3 regions of the Paraburkholderia sp. XV genome follow, and region 1 is predicted to be linked to each of the others. Evidence: riboswitches for the same ligand, from Rfam matches in the RefSeq annotation. Region 1 holds a riboswitch; each other region holds the start of a gene.
What was found. A riboswitch is a leader RNA that binds a small molecule or an ion and turns the genes downstream of it on or off. The one in region 1 is predicted to bind glycine.
Positions count from the first base shown of each region.

Region 1 (3,928 bases):
CAGTATCAGTCCGTTGGGACTGACGATGAAACCCGAGCCCACGCCCGACATCGCACGCGGCGAACTACTCTGCCCGTCCTGCAACTGCGGCATGGCCTGCCGGAAGAACGCGAACAGCGGGTCGTCACCGTCGATCGCTTCGGAGCTCGCGCCCGAAGCGGCCGCAGGCGCCGCGGCCGGCGCTGGCGGCGTTGGCGCTGCCAGCGGCTTTTCCGGCAGGATCGCGCGGATGTTCACGACGGCGGGCCCGTAACGCTCGACGATCGCCGGGAAGTCGAGCGGGGCGTTCGCATTCGCGGGCGCCGTTCGTTTCTCTTTCACTGGCGCGGACGCAGGCGACGGCGCGGAAGCAGCCGCAGCATGCGGTGCGATCGCTTCGGCGTTGGCGTGGGGGTATCCGGCGAGGCAGGCCGTTGTCACGGCGGTGCATAACCAGGTGCGGGATAGAGTCGAGTGAAACACAGCGCACCTCCGTGGCGTTCGTTATGCCTGGCACTGTGAAGACATTATTTCGTGCGTCGCAGCCGGCGACTGTGACATAGCACACCGAAGAGTCCGAAAAGAAACAGAGCCCATCCGGCCGACGCAAACCATGTCGCATGACGATCCACCCGCAAGCGCAGACGGATGCGATCGACCCTTGATGTCTGTCCGGGTGGATCGAGATCGACGTGAGATTCAGTTGCATGTTTGCCCGCAATGGACAATCCAGGACGCGAACGGTTGACCCGTTCGTCCTGATTCATTTATAGAGAGCGGGCAGCAAAATTGCAGCGAGTACAAATCCTGGCGTGCGTCGCTGGCACTGCTGCCGGTACGCTGATAGTCCGAACTGATAGTCCGCGCTGATGGTCCGCGCTGATAGCTCGATACGCGTCAGCGGCTACGCCGCCGTGACGCGATTACTGTCGCGCAAAACGCGTCATTCATTCGTGACGGTTCCGCGTCGATGAAGCGGGCAGCCAGACGCTCGCGGCTACGCATGCTCGCAAACGCTCACGCACGTTGCTTCGCGTTTCGACTTCGAAAGTCCTGGCCGCCCGCCTGCGCGGATCGTCCGCTACGCGCCGGTTATACCGACGACGCCGACAATGCCTGCGCGACACCCTCCGCCGTCGCCGCCGACAGCGTCCATCCGAGATGACCGTGACCTGTGTTGTAGAACACGCCACGGCGCTTGCCGCGTCCAACCTTCGGCAGCATGCCCGGCAACATCGGACGCAGCCCCGCCCACGGCACGACACGCGCTGTCGATACGCCGGGAAAATGCTCACGCGTCCAGCGCACGAGCGGCTCGATGCGGTCCGAACGGATATCGCGATTCAGGCCGTTCAGTTCCGCCGTGCCCGCGACGCGAAAGCGGTCCGCGCCAAGCCGGCTGGTGACGATCTTCGCGCTGTCGTCGAGCAGGCTGACCCACGGCGCGTGCTGCTGGCTCTTCGCATCGTCGAGACACACGGTGATCGAATAGCCCTTTACGGGGTACACGTTCACATGATCGCCGACCATCGCCGCGAACGCGCGGCTGCCGACTCCCGCGCAGATCACGAGGCTGTCGAACGCCGCCGCATCGCGCTGCCCTTGCGTTTGGCTCGCGACGACGAGCCGCCCGGTGCTTTCCTCGTGAATCGACTGCACCGCCGTGTCGTAGCGAAACTCGACGCCGTGCCGCGCACATGCGTCGGCGAGACCGCGCGTGAACTTGTGGATGTCGCCCGTCGAATCCGACGGCGTGAAAAAGCCGCCGTAGAACTCGCCGTGCAGCGCGGGCTCGATTGAACGGATTTCTTCCGGCGTGACGGCGCGCCGCTCCAGGCCGCCTTCGCGCAGCAGCGCATTGACCTTCAGCGCGGACTCGTACTCCTTGCGCGTCGCGTAGAAATGCAGGATGCCGCGCCGTTCGAGATCGAAGTCGATGCCTTCCCGCGCTGCAATACCGAACAGATGCTCGCGCGCGGCAATCGCGAGGCGCACGGTCTCGATCGTGTTCGCGCGGTAGTGCGGAATCTGCCGCATGAACTCGCCGATCCAGCTGTACTTGTGCCAGTCGGGACGCGGATTCATCAGCAGCGGCGCGTCGCGCCTGAACATCCAGCGCAGACCCTTGATGAGGGTCGCGCGGCTGTTCCAGACCTCGGCGTTGCTCGCCGACAGTTGCCCGCCGTTGGCAAACGAGGTTTCCATCGCCGCGTAGCGGTGACGCTCGAAAACAGTGACGCGATAGCCGCGTTGCGCAAGGGCGTAAGCGGTCGTGACGCCGGTAATCCCGGCGCCGATGATGGCGATTCGTGACATGACATGGTCCAGTGTTCGTTGAGCATCGCCGGCCGCGCTTCGTGCTGTCGCTTCTTGCTGCTGCACGCAGCAGCCGGCGCCGATGCCCCATCTGTCCATGTACCTGAGAGTTTCGCCCGCGCGCCGCGAACGGCGGGGGCTCCCCTTCGGTGGGCGCGCACGGCGCCGCTCTCCAGATGTTCCAGCTGCACGGTCCTTTTGCCTGAGAGTTTCCGGGGCGGTTGCTCCGTCGGCGTCGTCCGCTGGGGACGATCTCTCCCGTGCTGCGTTGTGGAACAGTGCGACCTTACCGAAGCCAAAAGAAGCTGGCAAGCCCCTCTTCCGGACGACCTTGCGCCGGACGGCTCAGCTCGATGTCAAGTCGGCTCGCGGCGCACCCGGCGCGAAACCTCTCCGGAAGTATTCGATCGTGAAGTCCACGAAGGTGCGCACTTTCGCCGACACATGCCGGCGGCCGGGATAGACGAGCGACATTTCCTTGAGACCGTTGGTCACCCGATACTGTTCGAGCACGCGCAGCAACGCGCCGTTCGCAATGTCGCCGATGACGTAGTCTTCGGGCAGGATGGCGAGGCCCATGTCGGCGAGCACCAGTTGCCGAAGCATGATCATGCTGTTCACCCTGCACACCGAGTCGAGATTCAAGGTCCGCTCGTGACCGTCGGCGCTCGCGAATGACCACTCGGTTCCGTGCATGTCTCGCGAAGGCGCGAGGAAGCTGTGCGAGGCAAGGTCTTCGAGCGAGGCCGGCGCGCCGTGCCGGTCGATATAGCCGGCGGACGCGACGACGGCGGGCCGCACCGACAGCAACGGACGCTTCACCAGGGTGCTGCCATTCACCTGCCACGACGCGACGATGCCGACGTCGAACCCATCTTCGACGAGATCGACGGAATGATGCAGCAGCGTGAGGTCCAGCTTCACCTTCGGATGACGCATCCGGTAGCGGTGCAGCAAAGGCGCCAGCGTCGCCAGTGAAAACGAGGCCGCCGCCGCGACCTTGAGCGTGCCCGTGGGCTCGCCCGCCTCTTCTGTCACGGCCGACTCCATCGAATCCAGCAACTCCAGCAGTTGCTGGCACCCTCTCGCATAAGCGCGGCCCGCTTCCGTCAACGACACGCTGCGCGTCGTGCGATTGACGAGACGCGCATTGAGATGCGCCTCCAGCAGCGCCACATAGCGCGTCACGACCGCATTGGAAAGATTGAGACTCGAAGCGGCTCGACTGAACGAGTTGTTCTCGGCGACTCTTAAGAAAATTCGTATTGCCTGCAACTTATTCAGCATGAGCAACAGAAATAAAACAGATTAGACATATATATCAACATTAAATCACCAAATCCATTCAGCGATACAGCCTAAATCACCGCAAATACGATTATCACCCATGTAAACGAGCAACGTAGCAATGTCACAACACAAAATCAAATCCGCGCCATTTTCAAACTAAATATCGAGATGGTTTTCATCAGAAAAAACATCTTCTTATCATTAAAAATCGGATTTATTTTGAGTTCCTAAAAAATAGTTTTTAATTATTAAACATAACGAAACATCAACTCAGACTCTATAGTGCGCTTTGCGTGATCGACGCATGCCGCGAGTTTTCAACGCTACTTGCCGCGGCTATCTC
Region 1 is NZ_JAGUUD010000005.1:16,836-20,763, reverse strand. Features, by position in the region: gene KFO72_RS04085 (trypsin-like peptidase domain-containing protein) at 1-462, opposite strand, end outside; gene KFO72_RS04080 (D-amino acid dehydrogenase) at 1,072-2,295, opposite strand; glycine riboswitch at 2,476-2,566, opposite strand; gene KFO72_RS04075 (LysR family transcriptional regulator) at 2,641-3,582, opposite strand.

Region 2 (3,928 bases), on a different contig from region 1:
GCACCTTACGGGCGGGTCACTGCTGATGAAGGGAGCCCTCCGTTCGAACAAACATATTCAGGAAGGGTACGTGCATTCGCCGGGATCGCGTTTGACGACAGTGGAATAAGCATAAGAGGCGACATTGATGTAACGCATTTCCGGCCAACAACCTAAAAGAACATCAGCAGCCAAGCATAACTCGCATTCATGCGCCGGTATGCCGGTACGTCATCAAATCAAACCGCAAGTGTCTGACTTGCCAGACTACCAAACAACATCGCCCTCCATCGCATCCCTTCGCCTGAAAGTGCTGCTGAGGAGCAACAGTAACGCCTACTGCTGATGGTCAGAGCAAATACGGACTAGCTGCAAGCATCGCGTTGTGCTCCGCGTCCCTCAGAAAGTCGCCCTGATCAATAGGGTGAACGCAAACTCTCATCGAGCCGCTCCCGGCGGCAATCGAACGACGTCAGCGCGAGCAGGATCGCATTGCTCCGCACCGCCGCAAAGCGGCCCACAGTACCTGCAATCGCACACTGTGATTGGTCGTAGAACAGATATCAAAGCGATGTCACGAAGACCCCGTGGTCGGGAGAACGCCACGTTTCATATGTCGCTTCACAAAGCCGCGTAAAAGACAGCCGTCAGCGCCGATGTTTGGGATGCCTCAACCGGCGCTGACCCTTGCAGCTATCGGACGATTCCGAGTGCTTCGAGTTCCGCCTCAGAGAAAAGCCGCGATCGTGTCAGGAACCGTAGACCGGACGCCCGCTCCAAGGAGAACATTCCGCCGTTCCCGGGTATGGCGTCGATGATGACCTGGGTATGCTTCCACGACTCGTACTGCGCTTTCCCCATATAAAACGACACGCCCTCGATCTCTCCCAGACGAACGTCTGAGTCGCCGACTATAAGCTCACCTTCTTGCAAACACATCGGCGCACTTCCGTCACAACAACCGCCCGACTGATGAAACATCAACCTCCCGTGTCTCTTGCTCAGTTCCCGAATGAGCTTAATTGCTTCTAAGGTCGCCGTCACTCGTTGAGGAATTTCTGACATCTCATACTCCTTGGTTTAGCAGATCAAGCTACTTTCGTCGCCGTGCGCGCGGCATCGTGAATAACTGGGCTCATGAGAGAAGCCACGGTATACGCAGTTGCGGCTGAAAGCGTCCACCCCAAATGTCCATGACCTGTATTGTAAAAGACACCCGGAATCTTGCCTCGTCCTACACGCGGCAACATGTTGGGCAGCATCGGCCGTAAGCCGGCCCATGGCACGACTCGGGAAGTCGACATCTCAGGGAAATGCTTTCGCGCCCACGCGATGAGTGGGGCGACTCGGTCAGCACGGATGTCACGATTTACGCCATTGATCTCGGCCGTCCCAGCGATCCGAAAGCGATCGGCCCCCAAGCGGCTAGTCACAATCTTTGCTGCATCATCCAGAAGGCTTACCCAAGGCGCTGCAGCCCTGCTCTCCTCGTCATCAAGATAGACCGAAATTGAGTACCCCTTCACCGGATAAACATTGACATGGTCACCCAGTATCGCCGCGAATCCACGGCTCCCCACACCTGCGCAGATCACAATTTGGTCGAACTCATCGACCTGCTCTTGATCGGGGGTCGCTGACACAACCCGAAGGCCTCCCGCGGATAGAGGAGTGATATTCTGCACATTTGAGTCGAACCGGAATCGGACGCCGTGGCGTTCACACGCGTCTGCAAGACCTCTCGTGAACTTGTGTATGTCTCCGGTCGAGTCCGACGGTGTGTAGAAACCACCATAAAAATCGCCGTGTAGAGTTGGTTCGATTTTGCGTATCTCACTTGCCGATACGGCTTCACGGTCTAATCCTCCCGCTTGCAGGAGCCTATTTACCTTGGACGCCGCGTCAAAGCCCTTTCGATCCGCATAGAAGTGCAGAATCCCACGCCGCTCGAGATCGAAAGAAATATTCTCTTTCTTCGCGATCTCGAACAGGTGTTCTCGCGCTTGTAGTGCGATGCGCACCGTCTCCACAGTGTTCGCTTCGTAACGCGGGATCTGCTTCAGGAATTCGGCCATCCACGAATACTTATGGTACGAAGGCGACGGATTTAGAAGCAATGGAGCCTCCTTCGTGAGCATCCACTTAAGCCCCTTTAGCACCGTAGCACTACTGTTCCAGACTTCAGCGTTACTCGCGGACAGCTGCCCCCCGTTCGCGAACGATGTTTCCATGGCCGCGTAACGATGACGGTCAAAAACGGTAACGTTGAATCCCCGCGTGGCGAGGGCGTAGGCAGTCGTGACGCCGGTGATACCGGCACCGATCACAGCGACTTTCGGCATGGTCATATATCCAGATGGTTTAGTGTTCGCCAGAAAACTGGCGTCCAGGCCCCATCTGTCCATGTACCTGAGAGCTTCACTTCCCCTATATCAGAGAAGTTCCCCTTCGGTGGATGCGCTAGGCATCACTCTCCAGATGTTCGCGTTGTGCAGTCCTTTTTGCCTGAGAGTTTCCGGGGCGGTTGCTCCGTCGGCGTCGCCAAAATGCGATCTCTTCCGCACAGCATGTTCGAACCCCTACACCCTACCCCACACAAAAATCCTAAGCAAATGCTTTCTCAGTTCTATCGATTGTATGAAGCGTAGAAATGCGAAACATCCAGAGCCCATCTCTTAATTCTTGACTTCTTATAAATGTTGCATATAAGGTAAAAGGTGCGACCTTCACGCACGCCACAACTTCATTGCATACTAACGAAACCATTCTCAAGACACTATGGATCAACTCATCGAATCAAGACTTAGGAAAGCGAATCTCACACTTCCTAACGCAGTCAAACCGTTTGGAGCCTATGCAAATGTGAGCCAAGCGGACGGACTGATCTACGTATCCGGGATGGCCGGCTTTTTGGATGGAAAGCTAATTAAAGGGATAGTCGGCGACTCGATTGATGTCGAGCAGGCGGCTTTCGCAGCTCGACAAACCATGCTAATGACACTTGCATGCCTCGATGAAGCGATTGGTCTCGGAAAGATAAGCCGCTGCATCCGGCTCACCGTGTATTCGCGAACGACAAGCGACTTCGAACAGCATCCGGCAGTCGCCAATGGTGCTTGCGATGTTTTGTCTAGTGTCTTTGAAGGCCAACCGCTGCCGGCTCGAACCGCGATCGGCGTGTATACCCTTCCCATGGGTATCGCGGTCGAGATCGATAGCGTATTCAAATTGAGCTGAAAGAAGATTGGCGCACTTCGGGTGCCAATCCCTAATACCGCGAGGTCGAAACCTCAACGACCGCCTTACTCTACCAACGCACACAACGCGGATTACACCGCACGTTGTCGCATCCCTCGCGGCCTGGCTGCGGGGGATGCGACGAGAGAGTATCTGTCCGCTATTCAGGACGGTTCATTACGGCCCTCAAGATTGAGAAAAGCACGTATACCTGATCCCATACTGGTACTCAGGCAACCCAAGCGTAGCGAGGCATATTCCGCCAAACCCGGCCGCCCTTTCCCTTTATGCTTCAATATTGCGACTTTTCGTTTCTGGGAGAAATAGCAGACCGACGACGAATGAGACCGCTGCGATCGACACTGGATACCAGATGCCTGCGTAGATGTTCCCGGTAGCGGCGACAAGCGCAAACGCAGTCGTTGGCAGGAAACCTCCAAACCAGCCATTGCCGATGTGATACGGCAGAGACATCGCGGTGTATCGGATCCGCGTCGGAAAAAGCTCGACCAATGTTGCTGCGATCGGACCGTACACCATGGCGACGAGAAACACCAAGCCTGTTAGCATCAACATAACCATTGGATAGTTGATCTGACTCAGATCGGCTCTGGTCGGATATCCCACCGCGCTTATCTGCCTGCCTAGCGCTCCATTAAACTCCTTAAGCTTCGCCTTGCGCTCGACCGGACTCAGGGTCGCCCCTTCGAAG
Region 2 is NZ_JAGUUD010000007.1:61,674-65,601, reverse strand. Features, by position in the region: gene KFO72_RS06005 (DUF779 domain-containing protein) at 673-1,044, opposite strand; gene KFO72_RS06000 (D-amino acid dehydrogenase) at 1,068-2,321, opposite strand; glycine riboswitch at 2,462-2,550, opposite strand; gene KFO72_RS05995 (RidA family protein) at 2,758-3,216, shown strand; gene KFO72_RS05990 (MFS transporter) at 3,502-3,928, opposite strand, start outside.
Region 2: it holds a riboswitch for glycine, as region 1 does, so the genes downstream of both, KFO72_RS06000 (D-amino acid dehydrogenase) here and KFO72_RS04080 (D-amino acid dehydrogenase) in region 1, are expected to answer to the same signal.

Region 3 (3,928 bases), on a different contig from region 1:
AGCTTCATGGAATGTTCCTGCTGGCGCGGCTTGCGTCTGTCATTGCGAACGCCGCGCCGGTCGTGAGTAAGTGGCTTATTCGCCGATCGACTTGCCGTACGCGGCGGCGTCCATCAGACGGTCTTCCGACGCGCCCGCTGCCGGCTTGATCTTGAACAGCCAGTTGTCGTACGGCGCGCTGTTCACGGCGTCGGGCGTATCGGCGACGTTCTGGTTCGCCTCGATGATCTCGCCCGAAACCGGTGCGTAGATATCGGAGGCGGCCTTCACCGATTCGATGACGGCGACGGTATCGCCTGCCGAGACGGTCTGGCCCAGCTGCTGCACTTCGAAGAAGACGATGTCGCCGAGTGCTTCCTGCGCGTGGTCGGTGATGCCGACCGTCAGCGTGCCGTCCGCCTCGGTGCGGACCCATTCGTGCGATTCGGTGTATTTCAGATCGGCCGGGATGCTCATCGGATGCTCCTATGCGGTAATTCGGTTGATTTAAATGGTGGGACGCACGCGACGTTTTCGTGTCTGTCCGGTGTCTGTCTCGTGACGCTCATCGTGTGACCGATCAGCCGACGAGCACTTTGCCGTTGCGCACGAATGGCAGTTTAACCACGCTGGCGGGAAGTGCCTTGTCACGGATCTGAACGTGGACGACATCGCCCGGCTGCACGCCCTTCGGCACGCGCGCAAACGCAATCGATTCCTGCATGGTCGGCGAGAACGTGCCGCTGGTGATTTCGCCGTCGCCTTGAGGCGTGACGACCTTCTGATGCGCGCGCAGCACGCCCGCTGCCTTGCCGTTGTCCTTGTGCAGGATCAGGCCGACAAACGACGACTTCGAACCGTCCGCTTCGAGCTTCGCGCGGCCGATGAAATCGCGCGGCGCGGACAGGTCGACCGTCCATGCGAGGCCGGCGTCGAGGGGTGACACGTTGTCGTCCATGTCCTGGCCGTACAGGTTCATGCCGGCTTCGAGGCGCAGCGTGTCGCGCGCGCCGAGACCGGCCGGGCGCACGCCCTGTGCCTGCAGCGCGTTCCACAGCGCTTCGACGTGATCGGCGGGAACGATGATTTCGAAACCGTCTTCGCCCGTGTAGCCGGTGCGCGCGACGGTAAGTTCGCCAAACGGCGTATCGGTGACGCGCGCGGCGTTGAACGGCTTGAGGGCTTCGCTGGCGGCGCGCGCGTGGGGCACGGTCGCCCAGACTTTTTCGCGCGCATTCGGGCCTTGCACGGCGACGATTGCGTAGTCGCGGCGCGGCTTGATGGTCAGGCCGAAGCCTTGTTCGTCATTGAGCTTGTTGAACCACGCGACGTCTTTCTCGGCCGTACCGGCATTCACGACGACGCGGAAATGATCTTCGCCGAAGTAATAGACGATCAGATCGTCGATCACGCCGCCTTCGGGGTTGAGCAGACAGGAGTAGAGCGCCTTGCCCGGGGTTTGCAGCTTGCCGACGTTGTTCGCCAGCGCGTGCTCGAAGAACGCGCGCACACGCTCGCCCGTGAAATCGACGACGCACATGTGGGATACGTCGAACATGCCGGCGTCGGTGCGCACGGCGCGATGTTCTTCGATCTGCGAGCCGTAGTTGACGGGCATGTCCCACCCGCCGAAATCGACCATGCGGGCATTGAGCGCACGGTGCGTGGCGTGGAGCGGGGTGTGTTTGAGTTCGGTCATCGGGGCCTCGGGGCGTCGCTAAACAGGAAAGGCCATGCGGCGAAACCCCTCGCGGCCTGATCCCATCTCGGGCCAACGAGCGATAACTGCATGCCCCCTCTGTCCTCGATACCTGAGAGATTGCGCTGCCGTCAGCGAGTGCTGATGGGCTGGCGCGCGCCCCTTCGGTGGGCAGCCTGCGCGTGCGGGTTAGTGCACGGGCGCTACTGCCGCTCTCCAGAGTGCGAAAAACGGGCGCTCATTCGAATGAGGTCGTGATGACCGGATGACGAGCGGGTTTTTCGACGCGGTCGGTCCTTTTGCCTGAGAGTTTGCGGGTGTGCCCCTTCGGCGGCGCTGGCTGCTGGGCGTTCTGAAAACGACAGCGGACGGCGCGCTCTCCCGACGCGTGCGGCGAATGTACGCGAGGGCCGGAGGGATGTCAAATCGGGGCGAGGGACCTTTTGGGAAGGCGGCTCGGCGGGCGGCGCAACCCCTCGCACAGTCAAAAAAACCCGGGCTGCGCGTTGCGGTCTGACATGGGGCGCGATCGACCGAACTGGTGCCGGATCTACCGGCTGATCGAGTAATTGGCTTGCCGGATTGCCCCGGATACTTGCAAAACGGCTGCATGCGGCCACTCGTGTCCACCCATCACCATCCAATCGATGACCAAGGCGCACATTTACCAGATCTACTATTCGGATCAGACGCGCAGCGGCCTGGACGAAGGTTTCATTCCGCTCGACAACGTCGGACAGCGGCCCGACTGGCGCGAGTACTGGCCAATCCGCCGCTTTCTGCAAGAGCAGACGCTGGACGACACGGCATTCTACGGTTTCCTGTCGCCCAAGTTCGCCGTCAAGACGAATCTCGAAGCAAGCGACGTTCATGCGTTTCTTGCCACGGTACCGGAATCGACGGATATCGTGTCGTTCTCACCCTTCTTCGATGCGGGTGCATTGTTTACGAACGTCTTTCTACAGGGCGCGCAGGGACATCCGAACGCATGGGGGCCGTTCGATGAAATCGTGCGACTGTTAAAGCCGGGCATCGAACTGAGCACGCTCATCATGGATTCGTCGAACAGCGTGTATTGCAACTACTTCGTCGCGAAGCCGCGCTTCTGGCGGCACTGGCTGGGCCAGGCGGAGATCGTGTTCGGGATCGCGGAATCGAACAGTACACCGCTCGGCAAGGCGCTCAACGCGTCGGGCCGCCACGCAATGGGCGATACGCCCGTGAAAACGTTCCTGATAGAGCGGCTCGTATCGTTGTTGCTCGCAACCGAGAAGCACTGGCAGGTGGCATCGTTCAATCCCCTACAACTGCCGCTGGTGTATCCGGGTTCAGGAAAGGTCGCGCAGGAACTCGTGATGCTGGATGCACTCAAGCGCGCTGCCGTCGGAAGCGGACGCGCCGAGTACATGACCGTGTGGTCTCAGTTGCGCGAGCGCGTCGTGGCCACGATAACGGGGCCCTGATCCCGCTCGCGCCGAAGTGCGATCAGCGGTTGATGGCCGCCGACGCCGTGTCCAGTTCCTGATTCAGCACGCGCTGCTCGTCGCCCGTGAGGCCGCCGCCGTGCTGTCCGGCCATGTCGTGCGCTTCGTGGCGGATCGTGTCGAGCCGGCGGTGCAGCGCGGCGCCGTCGGGCGGCGGAAAGTGACCCTGATTCACGCGCGCATCGATGCTGCGGCCCATGTTGTCGATGCGGCCGTCGACCTGTTCGAGGCGATGCACGGCCATTTCATGTGGATTCGGCGCGCGAGACGGCTCGGCGAGCTGCTGCGACGGGGAGACCACGCACGCGGCGAGCGACGAAACCAACGCGAAACAGCCCAGCGCGCGGACGATATGCTGCATATTCCTTCCTTTCTTTCTGTTTGATCCACATGGATGCGGGAGGGCCACGAAGGCCCATACCTGACGGGTGGCAGCGAAATCGCCGCCCCCCGACTGCTACGCCTCGCGCCTGAACGCCAGCCTCGCCCCTTCCTTCTCACTGCGATCCGCCAGTTCGATGATGGCCATCACGTCCACCGCGTCAGCCGCGCTGACCGGGAACGGCGCGCCATCACGAATCGACGCCGCCAGCGCGCGGTAGAACTCGACGTACGCGCCGTCGCGCGTCGGCAGTTCGCGCTGCACTTCCTGTTCGCCTTCGAGCACGCGCAACGTGCCAGCGTCATTGCCGCCGCCGAAACCGGCGTCGCCCGGACGCAAGCCCGCCTTCAGCTGATCTTCCTGCGTGTCCAGTCCGTATTTCAC
Region 3 is NZ_JAGUUD010000002.1:50,618-54,545, reverse strand. Features, by position in the region: gene gcvP (aminomethyl-transferring glycine dehydrogenase) at 1-8, opposite strand, end outside; gene gcvH (glycine cleavage system protein GcvH) at 76-456, opposite strand; gene gcvT (glycine cleavage system aminomethyltransferase GcvT) at 560-1,678, opposite strand; glycine riboswitch at 1,768-1,908, opposite strand; glycine riboswitch at 1,959-2,072, opposite strand; gene KFO72_RS01480 (hypothetical protein) at 2,326-3,141, shown strand; gene KFO72_RS01475 (hypothetical protein) at 3,164-3,523, opposite strand; gene KFO72_RS01470 (oxidoreductase) at 3,620-3,928, opposite strand, start outside.
Region 3: it holds a riboswitch for glycine, as region 1 does, so the genes downstream of both, gcvT (glycine cleavage system aminomethyltransferase GcvT) here and KFO72_RS04080 (D-amino acid dehydrogenase) in region 1, are expected to answer to the same signal.